2 regions of the Microbacterium phycohabitans genome follow, and region 2 is predicted to be linked to the other one. Evidence: predicted binding sites of a transcription regulator. Region 2 holds the regulator's gene; the other holds the start of a gene.

Region 1 (4,418 bases), on a different contig from region 2:
CGCGTCGGCGAACAGGTCGAGCGTGAACCGGCGCTCGTCGGACTCGCCGCGCGAGTGCTCGACGATGTTGCCGGCGATCTCGATGACCGCGGTCTCGAAGCCGAACCTCGTCATCGGCGCCACCTCGCCGACCTCCTCCCACCACTCGGCGAGCAGGTCGAAGATGGCGTCGAGGCTCGCCGGGACGACGGCCGCGTCGAGGGAGCGGCGTGCTTCGGACTCAGTCACGGAGGGCCTCGTCGACGCTCGGACGCGGGCGCAGGACCCGGTCGAGGTTGGTGAGACCGAGAACCATCGTGACCTGCTCGCTCGGCGCCGCGAGGCGGAGGTCGCCGCCCGCTTGGCGCGCGGTCTTCAGGCAGGCCACGAGCGCGCCGAGGCCCGACGAGTCGACGAACTCGGTCTGCGAGAGGTCCACCACCACGATGCCGCCCTTGCCGCGGGTGATCTCGGCGGTGACCGTTTCGCGGAACGACTTCGCCGAGACCATCGTCAAACGGCCGCGCGGCGTCACGACCGTCCCGTCGGCACGGGGATCGATGTCGACCTGGAGCATGTCAGTAACCTTTCGGTTGGTGATCGGAGGCGGAGTACAGCACCGCGCGGACGATGATGCTGAAGACGGCGAGGTCGTAGAGGACCCACGCGATGTTGATCAGCGGAGCGATGCCCTCGGCCTGCCCCGCGGCGTACCGCACGGCCACGACGCCGAGCGAGGCGACGAGGGCGACCATCACCCACAGCTGCGGCTTGACGAGGTCCCAGCGGGGGCGGTTCTCGACCGAGCGGGTCTTCGGGGTGACCGAGAACCCGAGCGAACGACCGCGGTAGACGTTGTCGAACGCGCTCGTGACGGAGCGGATCCACACAGGGAACAGGGCGAGCGAGTACTGCGCGCCCCTCCAGGTCGGTCGGCCGTTGGCGACCACCAGGAACAGCACCTGGTTGATGACGAAGAAGGGGATGAAGCGGGCGAAGAAATCCACGCTCCACGCCTGGACGGGCATGACTCCAAATGACAGGTACAGCACCGGCGCGGCGACGTACACGATCGCGGCGAACCCCGACAGGTAGCTCCACATCGTGCCGAAGTACATCAGACGCTGTCCCCAGTTCATGCCCTTCTGCACGAGCGGGTTCTCGCGGAACATGACCTGCATCGTGCCCTGCGCCCAGCGCAGGCGCTGGGTGAGCATGGTGGGGAGGTCCTCCGGGGCGAGGCCCTTCGCGAGCACCTCGTCGTGGTAGACCGACTTCCACCCCAGGCCGTGCAGACGCATCGAGGTGGCCATGTCCTCGGTGACCGAGATCGTGGCCAGCGGCATGATGGCCTGCGCCTCTTCCTCGCGTCCCACGTCGAAGGACTCCACGAGCATGCTGACCGACTCCACCGCGGCCAGGGGCGACAGGCTGCGCTCGCCGAGGGCTTCGAGAGCGAGGTCGTCGATCGCCGCGAGGGCGGCGGGGTCGCCCGTCACCTCGGCCAGCTCGGCGAGTTCGGCGCGCACGTCGGCGATGTCCTGATCGGCGAGTTCCCGGCGCACCGCCACGATCTGCCGCTGGAACCCGTAGGTCAGGTCGGCCAGGGCGTCGCCGCGCGCGATCCCGGCCTTCAGGTCGTCGAGCGCGCGGGAGACGCGATCGAGGGATGCCACGATGCGGGCGTCGGACGCGTGCTCGCGCCGCGCGCGGGCGAGCACGCGACGCGAGGAGCGGATGCCGCGGTTGACCGCGAGCGTGACCTCGCCGACGTAGCGCGAGACGCCGAGTTGCATGAGGGCCTCGCGGCGCAGGATGGCGTTAGAGCCGCAGAAGAAGGCGGCGTTCCACCCGTCCTTGGACTGCTGGATGGGTCCGTAGAACAGCGGTGCCTGACTGCCGAGCGGATCGCTCGCGGGGACGTTGGTGAACCACTGCGGCGTCTGGACCAGGGCGACGCGGTCGTCTTCGAACCAGCCGAGCGTGCGGTCGAGGATGTCGGGGGACGGGATCTGGTCGGCATCCAGGATGAGGAAGAACTCGCCCTCGGTCACCATCAGGGCGTTGTTGAGGTTGCCGGCCTTGGCGTGACGCGGCCTGTTGCGCCACGCCTCCGAACGGGTGATGACGCCGATGCCCTCGGCCTCGGCGAGGGCGCGCAGTTCGGGGCGGTCGCCGTCGTCGAGGATCCAGGTCTCGTGGGGGTAGCGGATCGCCTTGGCCGCGCGTGCGGTCTCCATGACGAGATCGAGGGGCTCGTTGTAGGTGGTCACGAGGACGTCGACCGTCACCTCGTGCTGCAGCGGGGGAGCATCGTGCCGCTCGCGCAGTCGCCAGGCGCCGAGGCCGAAGAGGAGCGAGTCGATGAGACTGTAGGTCTCGGCGAGCACGAGGGGGACCGCGATCCACCAGGACTCCCAGTTGACCGACGCCAGCCACCGCCATGTGATGTAGTTCAGGCCCGTCGCAGCCGACAGGATGACGATCACGCGCACCAGGGCGAGGCGTCGTGTGCGCGAGACATCACGACGCCTGGCATCCCGCCGCAGATCATCGCGGCGGATCGTTGTTTCGACGACCAATTGGGGGGACCTTCCGTCGCTGTTCATCTTCTATGGAAGACGGGGTCTGTCGTCGATCCTTGACGCGCGCGTCGTCGGGACGAGAGGGTACGCTCCCGCGGACACGGGTTCGTTGCGGCGGGTTCCGTCGTGAGGGATACGACGCGGCGGGTCCGACCCGGCTGATGCATCGCGACGGGCCCGATGATCCGGCGATGTCGGAGGTCGATCGTATCTTCGACCACAGGGATTGAGACACTAGAACACATGTTCTAACCTGTGGGAGTGAGGGCGATCGTGAGAGACCAGGTACAGGCCGTACCCGACATCACCGCGCTGCGCGATCGCCTCGAGCGCATGCAGGGGCGGCGCATGGACGCCCCCGTGCTGCCCACGCATCCGGCGTTCTCGTCGCTGCTGCCCGGCGGGGGGCTGCGCTCGGGATCGGCGTACGCGCTCGCCCGCTCGGCATCCCTCCTGCTGGCCCTCATGGCGCGTCCCTCGCAAGACGGCGCGTGGTGCGGGGTCATCGGCATGCCCGAGCTCGGGGCCGAGGCGGCCGAGAAGTACGGGCTCGATCTCGACCGGCTCGTCTTCATCCCCGACCCCGGACCGCGCTGGCTCGCGGTGACCGCGACGATCACCGAGGTGCTCCCCGTGGTGGCCGTGCGTCCGCCCGTCGGTTCCCCGGCCGCGCGGGGAGGGGCCGAGACCACCCGGCTGGCGGCGCGACTGCGCGACCGGGGGTCGGTGCTGCTGGTGCAGGGCGCGTGGCCGCAGGCGGAGGCCGTGATCGACGTGGCCGACCCGCACTGGACCGGGCTCGGACAGGGGCACGGCTACCTGGCCGGTCGCGAGCTCACGGTGTCGGTCAGCAGTCGTCGCTCGCCGAACGCCCGCCGCGCCCGCATGCTGTTGCCCGCGGCCGATGGCTCGATCGAGCTGCTGGGCGCCCCCGCCGAGCGCCTCGTGCCCCGCGAGCGCGAGGCCTACCCCGTGCGGGCGGTGGGCTGATGGCGGCGCCGACGCGCAGTCTCGTGCTGTGGTTCCCCGACTGGCCGATCACGGCGTTCGTGCGCGAGGCCGTGTCTCCTCCGAAGCCGGATGCCGCGGTGGCGGTGTTCGCGAACAACGTCGTCGTCGCGTGCTCGTGGGCGGCTCGCGCGCAGGGCGTGCGACGCGGGCAGAAGCGGCGCGACGCGCAGGCCCTGTGCCCCGGGCTGCAGGTGGTGCCCGCCGACCCCGTGCGCGATGCCCGCGCTTTCGCCCCCGTCGTCGCTCGCGTCGAGGAGCACGCCCCCGGGGTGCAGGTGGTGCGTCCGGGGCTGTGCGCCTTACGGGCCCGGGGTCCGGCTCGCTATTACGGGGGCGAGCTCGAGGCGGCGCGCAAGCTGCTCCGCCTGCTCGACGACGACGGGTTCGCCGGGGTGCGGGCGAGCGTGGCCGACGGCGTCTTCACCGCCGAGCAGGCGGCGCGTACTGCCGGTGTCGACGAGCCCGTGCGCGTCGTTCCGCCGGGAGAGGCGGGAGCCTTCCTCGCGCCGCTGTCGATCGCGACCCTCGACGACGACGAGTTCGGCAGCCTCCTCTCGCGCTTGGGGGTGCACACCCTGGGCGAGCTGGCGGGCCTCCCGGTCGAGAGGGTGCGGGAGCGCTTCGGCGAGCGGGGGGTGCGTCTGCACGCCCTGGCGGGAGGTCTCGACTCGCAGCCGGTGCAGCCGCGCACACCCCCGCCCGAGCTGCACCGAGACGTCGCCTTCGAGCCCCCTCTCGAGCTGGCCGACCAGATCGCCTTCGGCGTGCGCGTGGCGGCCGAGGAGTTCATCGCTCGCCTCGGCGCGCACGACCTGGTGTGCACCGAGCTGCGTGTCGTCCTCA
Region 2 (4,418 bases):
GTGCACGAGGTAGGGCCGTCCGCTGATGTCGACGACGGCCTGCGCGAGCGCCTCGTCGAGCGGGACGAGCGCGTCACCGTAGCGCGCGATGCCGGACTTGTCGCCGAGGGCCTGCCGGATGGCCTGGCCGAGCACGATCGAGGTGTCCTCGACCGTGTGGTGGGCGTCGATGTGGGTGTCACCCGTCGCGCGCACGCGCAGGTCGGTGAGCGAGTGCTTCGCGAACGCCGTCAGCATGTGGTCGAAGAACGGCACGCTCGTGGAGATGTCGCTGACGCCGCGACCGTCGAGGTCGAGCTCGAGCTCGACGCGGGATTCGCTCGTCTCGCGGGTGATCGAGGCGGTGCGGGGGGTGGCGGGGGCGGTCATGCTCGGGATCCTATCGAGGCGAGGGCGTCGAGAAAGGCGGTGGTCTCGTCGGCCGTCCCGGCCGAGACGCGGAGGTGGTGTGCGATGCCGACGTCGCGGATCAGCACGCCGCGGTCGTAGAGGGCCTTCCACGTCGCGGCGGGATCGTCGACCCCGCCGAACAGGACGAAGTTGGTCCACGACTCGTGCGCCGTGTAGCCCAGAGCGGAGACGGTCGCCGAGATGCGGTCGCGCTGCGCGACGATCTCGTCGACCATCGACAGCATCGTGTCGGCGTGGGCGAGGGCCGCGGTCGCGGCCGCCTGTGTGAGGGCGCTGAGGTGGTACGGCAGGCGCACCAGACGGAGCGCGTCGACGAACACCGGATCGGCGGCGAGGTACCCCACGCGGGCTCCCGCGAACGCGAACGCCTTGCTCATCGTGCGAGAGACGACCAGGCGCGGGCGACCGGGCAGGAGCGAGATCGCCGAGGGCTCGTCGCGCGGGGCGAACTCCTCGTACGCCTCGTCGACGATGACGACGCCGTCGAAGGCGTCGTAGACGGCCTCGACGACGTCGAGGCGCAGGGGCGTACCCGTGGGGTTGTTGGGGGCGCAGAGGAAGACGATGTCGGGGCGCTGCTCACGGACCTGCGCCGCCGCGGACTCGGCGGAGAGCGTGAAGTCGTGCTCCCGCTCCCCCGCGATCCACCGCGCGCCGGTGGCGCGGGTGAGGATCGGGTACATGGAGTACGTGGGCGCGAAGCCCATGGCGCTGCGGCCGGGCCCTCCGAAAGCCTGGAGGATGTGCTGCAGGACCTCGTTCGATCCGTTGGCCGCCCAGATCTGGTCGGGATTCAGGCCGTGGCCGAGGTACTGCGCGAAAGCCTCGCGGAGGGTGGTGAACTCGCGGTCGGGATACCGGTTGACGTCGCGAAGGGCTCGAGCCACGGCATCCAGGATGTCGTCGGCGACCTCGGACGGAACGGGATGCGTGTTCTCGTTCACGTTCAGTGCAACGGGCAGCGCGGCCTGCGGTGCCCCGTAGGGCGTCATGCCCCGGAGATCGTCGCGAAGCGGGAGGTCGTCGAGGCGTACGTTCACCTCACCCATCGTAGGCGGCGACGACCTCGGCGGCTCACGCTCACGCCTCGGGCCGACGACGCCGACCGCCGACATCGATCGCTTTCGGGCGGTCAGTTCGTCGGCGCGTATTCGGCCGGGATCGCGATGCGCTGACCGGCCGTGACGGACCCGCCCGACAGGGCGTTGAGGCGCGTGATCTGGGCGATCACGTCGCGCGGGTCGGCCGCGGGCGCGAGCTCTTCGGCGATCGACCACAGGGTCTCGCCGCTCATCACGGTGATCTCGGTGAACGACCCCGCGGGTGCTCCCGCCTCGTTCGATGCGAGCGCGGCTCCCCCGCCGACGACGGCGAACCCCAGGGCGATGGCGAGGGGAAGGGCGACCAGGAACGCGAGGACGCGGCGGCCGCGAGCGGTGATGCGCAGGCGGGTGGTCGGTGCGGTGATGGCGATGCTGCTCATGATGTGCTCCTCGGTGGGGAGAGATTCGCACCCCGCCCTCGGCCGGGAGGGCGGGAGTGCGAATCTATATTCCGAATCTATCTTCGATACTTTCGATGTGTCAAGACCGCGGATGTCGCAGACGGATCGAACGCGACACGCGCGCCGTTCCGTGTGTTTCGGCTCGTTGACCGGATACGGTTTCGACACGGAGACCTCATCACCAACCTCCGACATTCGAATTTCCGCCGCATCGACCGCGGCGCGAGGGGAGCACAGATGACCGACGCGACGACCGCCGCCGGCCGCGAACGTCCGCAGACTCGGCGACGCAAGAACCTCAGCGACAAGCAGCTCGCCATCCTCGAGGTCATCCAGCGGTCGATCGCGCGGCACGGCTACCCGCCGAGCATGCGCGAGATCGGCGACGCCGTCGGCTTGAAGTCGCTGTCGAGCGTGACCCACCAGCTCAACCAGCTCGAGCTGAGCGGCTACCTGCGGCGCGATCCCGGCAAGACGCGGGCGATGGAGGTCTTGATCGACCTCCCCGGAGCCGCGGCCGAGAACCCCGCCGACACGGCCCCCGCGCTGGGCGATGCCGCCCTCGTGCCCCTCGTCGGCCGCATCGCCGCGGGCGTGCCCATCACCGCCGATCAGCAGGTGGAGGAGATCTTCCCCCTCCCCCGCCAGCTGGTGGGCAAGGGCGAGCTGTTCATGCTCAAGGTGTCGGGCGACTCGATGATCGACGCCGCGATCTGCGACGGCGATTGGGTGGTCGTGCGCTCCCAGGCCACGGCCGAGAACGGCGAGATCGTCGCCGCGATGCTCGACGGCGAGGCGACCGTGAAGACGTTCCGCCGCCGCGACGGCCACACGTGGCTGCTGCCCCGCAATAGCGCATTCGAGCCGATCCTGGGCGACGAGGCCGTCGTGCTCGGCCGCATCGTCGCCGTGCTGCGCGCGGTCTGATCCGCCGCACCGTCGCACGGGAGGTGCGCCTCGGCTACGGCTACACGTGCGACGACGGCCAACGGCAGGTCATCAGGGACTGGCTGAGCGCTCTCGGCGTGCAGAAGCGGATCGTCGGGGCCTGACCCCGCCCGCGCGACCTCGCGCGGGTGCGGGGTCCGCCTGTCGCACCGCTGCACCGACGCCGCCGCCCGCCGGTGTCGGGGGCTGTCCCTAGGCTGGACTCATGGCTGACACCCTCCCGTACGGTTCCTGGCCCTCGCCCATCACCCCCGAGTCGGTCGCGCAGGCCTCGCCCCGCGTCGACGGGGCCCGACTCGTCGGCGACGAGGTGTGGTGGGGCGAGTCCGTCCCCCACGAGGCCGGCCGCGTCGCGGTGAAGCGTCGCCGCGGCGACGGCTCCGTCGAGACGGTGCTCCCCGCCCCCGCGAACGCGCGATCGGCCGTGCACGAGTACGGCGGCGGCGCCTGGACGGCGTCCGACGACGGGGAGCTCTACTACGTCGAGAAGACCGACCAGCGCGTCTACGCGCTCCGCCCGGGCGAGACCGCACGGCCCCTCACTTCGGCCGACGACGCCGTACGCCACGGCGGCCTGCGCTGGGAGCACGGCGCGCTCCTCGCCGTCCGCGAGACCCACGGCTCGTCGCGCGTGCCCGACCGGGCGATCGTGCGCATCCCGCTCGACGGACCGGCCGAGGTCCTCGCCGAGGGCAGCGACTTCCTCGCCCAACCGGCCCTCTCCCCCGACGGGCGCCGCCTGGCCTGGGTCGCGTGGGATCACCCCGACATGCCGTGGGATGCCACGGTGCTGCGCGTCGTCGACCTCGAGACGGGTTCCGTCCACGACGTCGCGGGCGGCTCGCACCGCGCACCTCTGCAACCCGTGTGGATCGCGGACGACGAGCTGCTCTACGCCGATGACCCGGACGGGCGGTGGAACCTCTTCCGCCGACCGCTCGACGGCGATGCGCAGCCCCTCGCGCCCGCCGACGCCGACACCGGCGGCGGCCTGTGGGTTCTCGGAACCCGGTGGTTCGGGGCGGCCGACGACGGGCGCGTCGTCGCCGTGCGCACGAACGGCGCCGACGAGATCGTCGAGATCGCCCCGAGCGGCATCCGCCCCCTCGACGTCCCGGTCGTGGCCGGCGCCGCCGTCGACGACGTGCGGGGCGCGCGCGTGCTCGTCTCGGGTTCCGATGCCGGCGGACGGTCGGGCCTCTGGCTCGTCGACCTCGATTCCGGCCTGGTCGACCTGGTGACGGGCGGCGCCGCATCGTGGGGTGACGAGTGGATGCCGACCGCCCGCGCGCTCTCCACCGACGGCCCGCACGGCCCGGTGCACGCCTTCGCCTACGCCCCCACCAACCCCGACGTCGCTCCGGTCGCGGGCGAGCGCCCCCCGTACGTCGTGCTCGTCCACGGCGGACCCACCTCGCACGTCGGTCCCGCCCCCTCGGCCAAGACGGCGTTCTTCACCAGCCGCGGAATCGGCGTCCTCGACGTCAACTACGGCGGTTCGACGGGCTACGGTCGCGCCTATCGGGACCGCCTGAAGGGCCAGTGGGGCGTGGTC

Evidence for each region. Region 2 encodes LexA, which represses DNA repair genes until DNA is damaged. Its sites were predicted from a motif close to TCGAACANNTGTTCGA; they were not measured.
Region 1: the regulator LexA is predicted to act here: its motif matches at 2,800-2,815, upstream of imuA' (DnaE2-dependent mutagenesis accessory factor ImuA').

Annotation. Positions count from the first base shown of each region.
Region 1 covers NZ_JAWDIT010000004.1:280,658-285,075, forward strand. The annotation lists gene RWH44_RS12655 (ATP-binding protein) at 1-228, opposite strand, end outside; gene RWH44_RS12660 (STAS domain-containing protein) at 221-556, opposite strand; gene RWH44_RS12665 (glycosyltransferase family 2 protein) at 558-2,474, opposite strand; gene imuA' (DnaE2-dependent mutagenesis accessory factor ImuA') at 2,838-3,554, shown strand; gene RWH44_RS12675 (DNA polymerase Y family protein) at 3,554-4,418, shown strand, end outside.
Region 2 covers NZ_JAWDIT010000001.1:71,499-75,916, forward strand. The annotation lists gene hisB (imidazoleglycerol-phosphate dehydratase HisB) at 1-369, opposite strand, end outside; gene RWH44_RS00370 (histidinol-phosphate transaminase) at 366-1,460, opposite strand; gene RWH44_RS00375 (LysM peptidoglycan-binding domain-containing protein) at 1,544-1,894, opposite strand; gene lexA (transcriptional repressor LexA) at 2,153-2,842, shown strand; gene RWH44_RS00385 (S9 family peptidase) at 3,069-4,418, shown strand, end outside.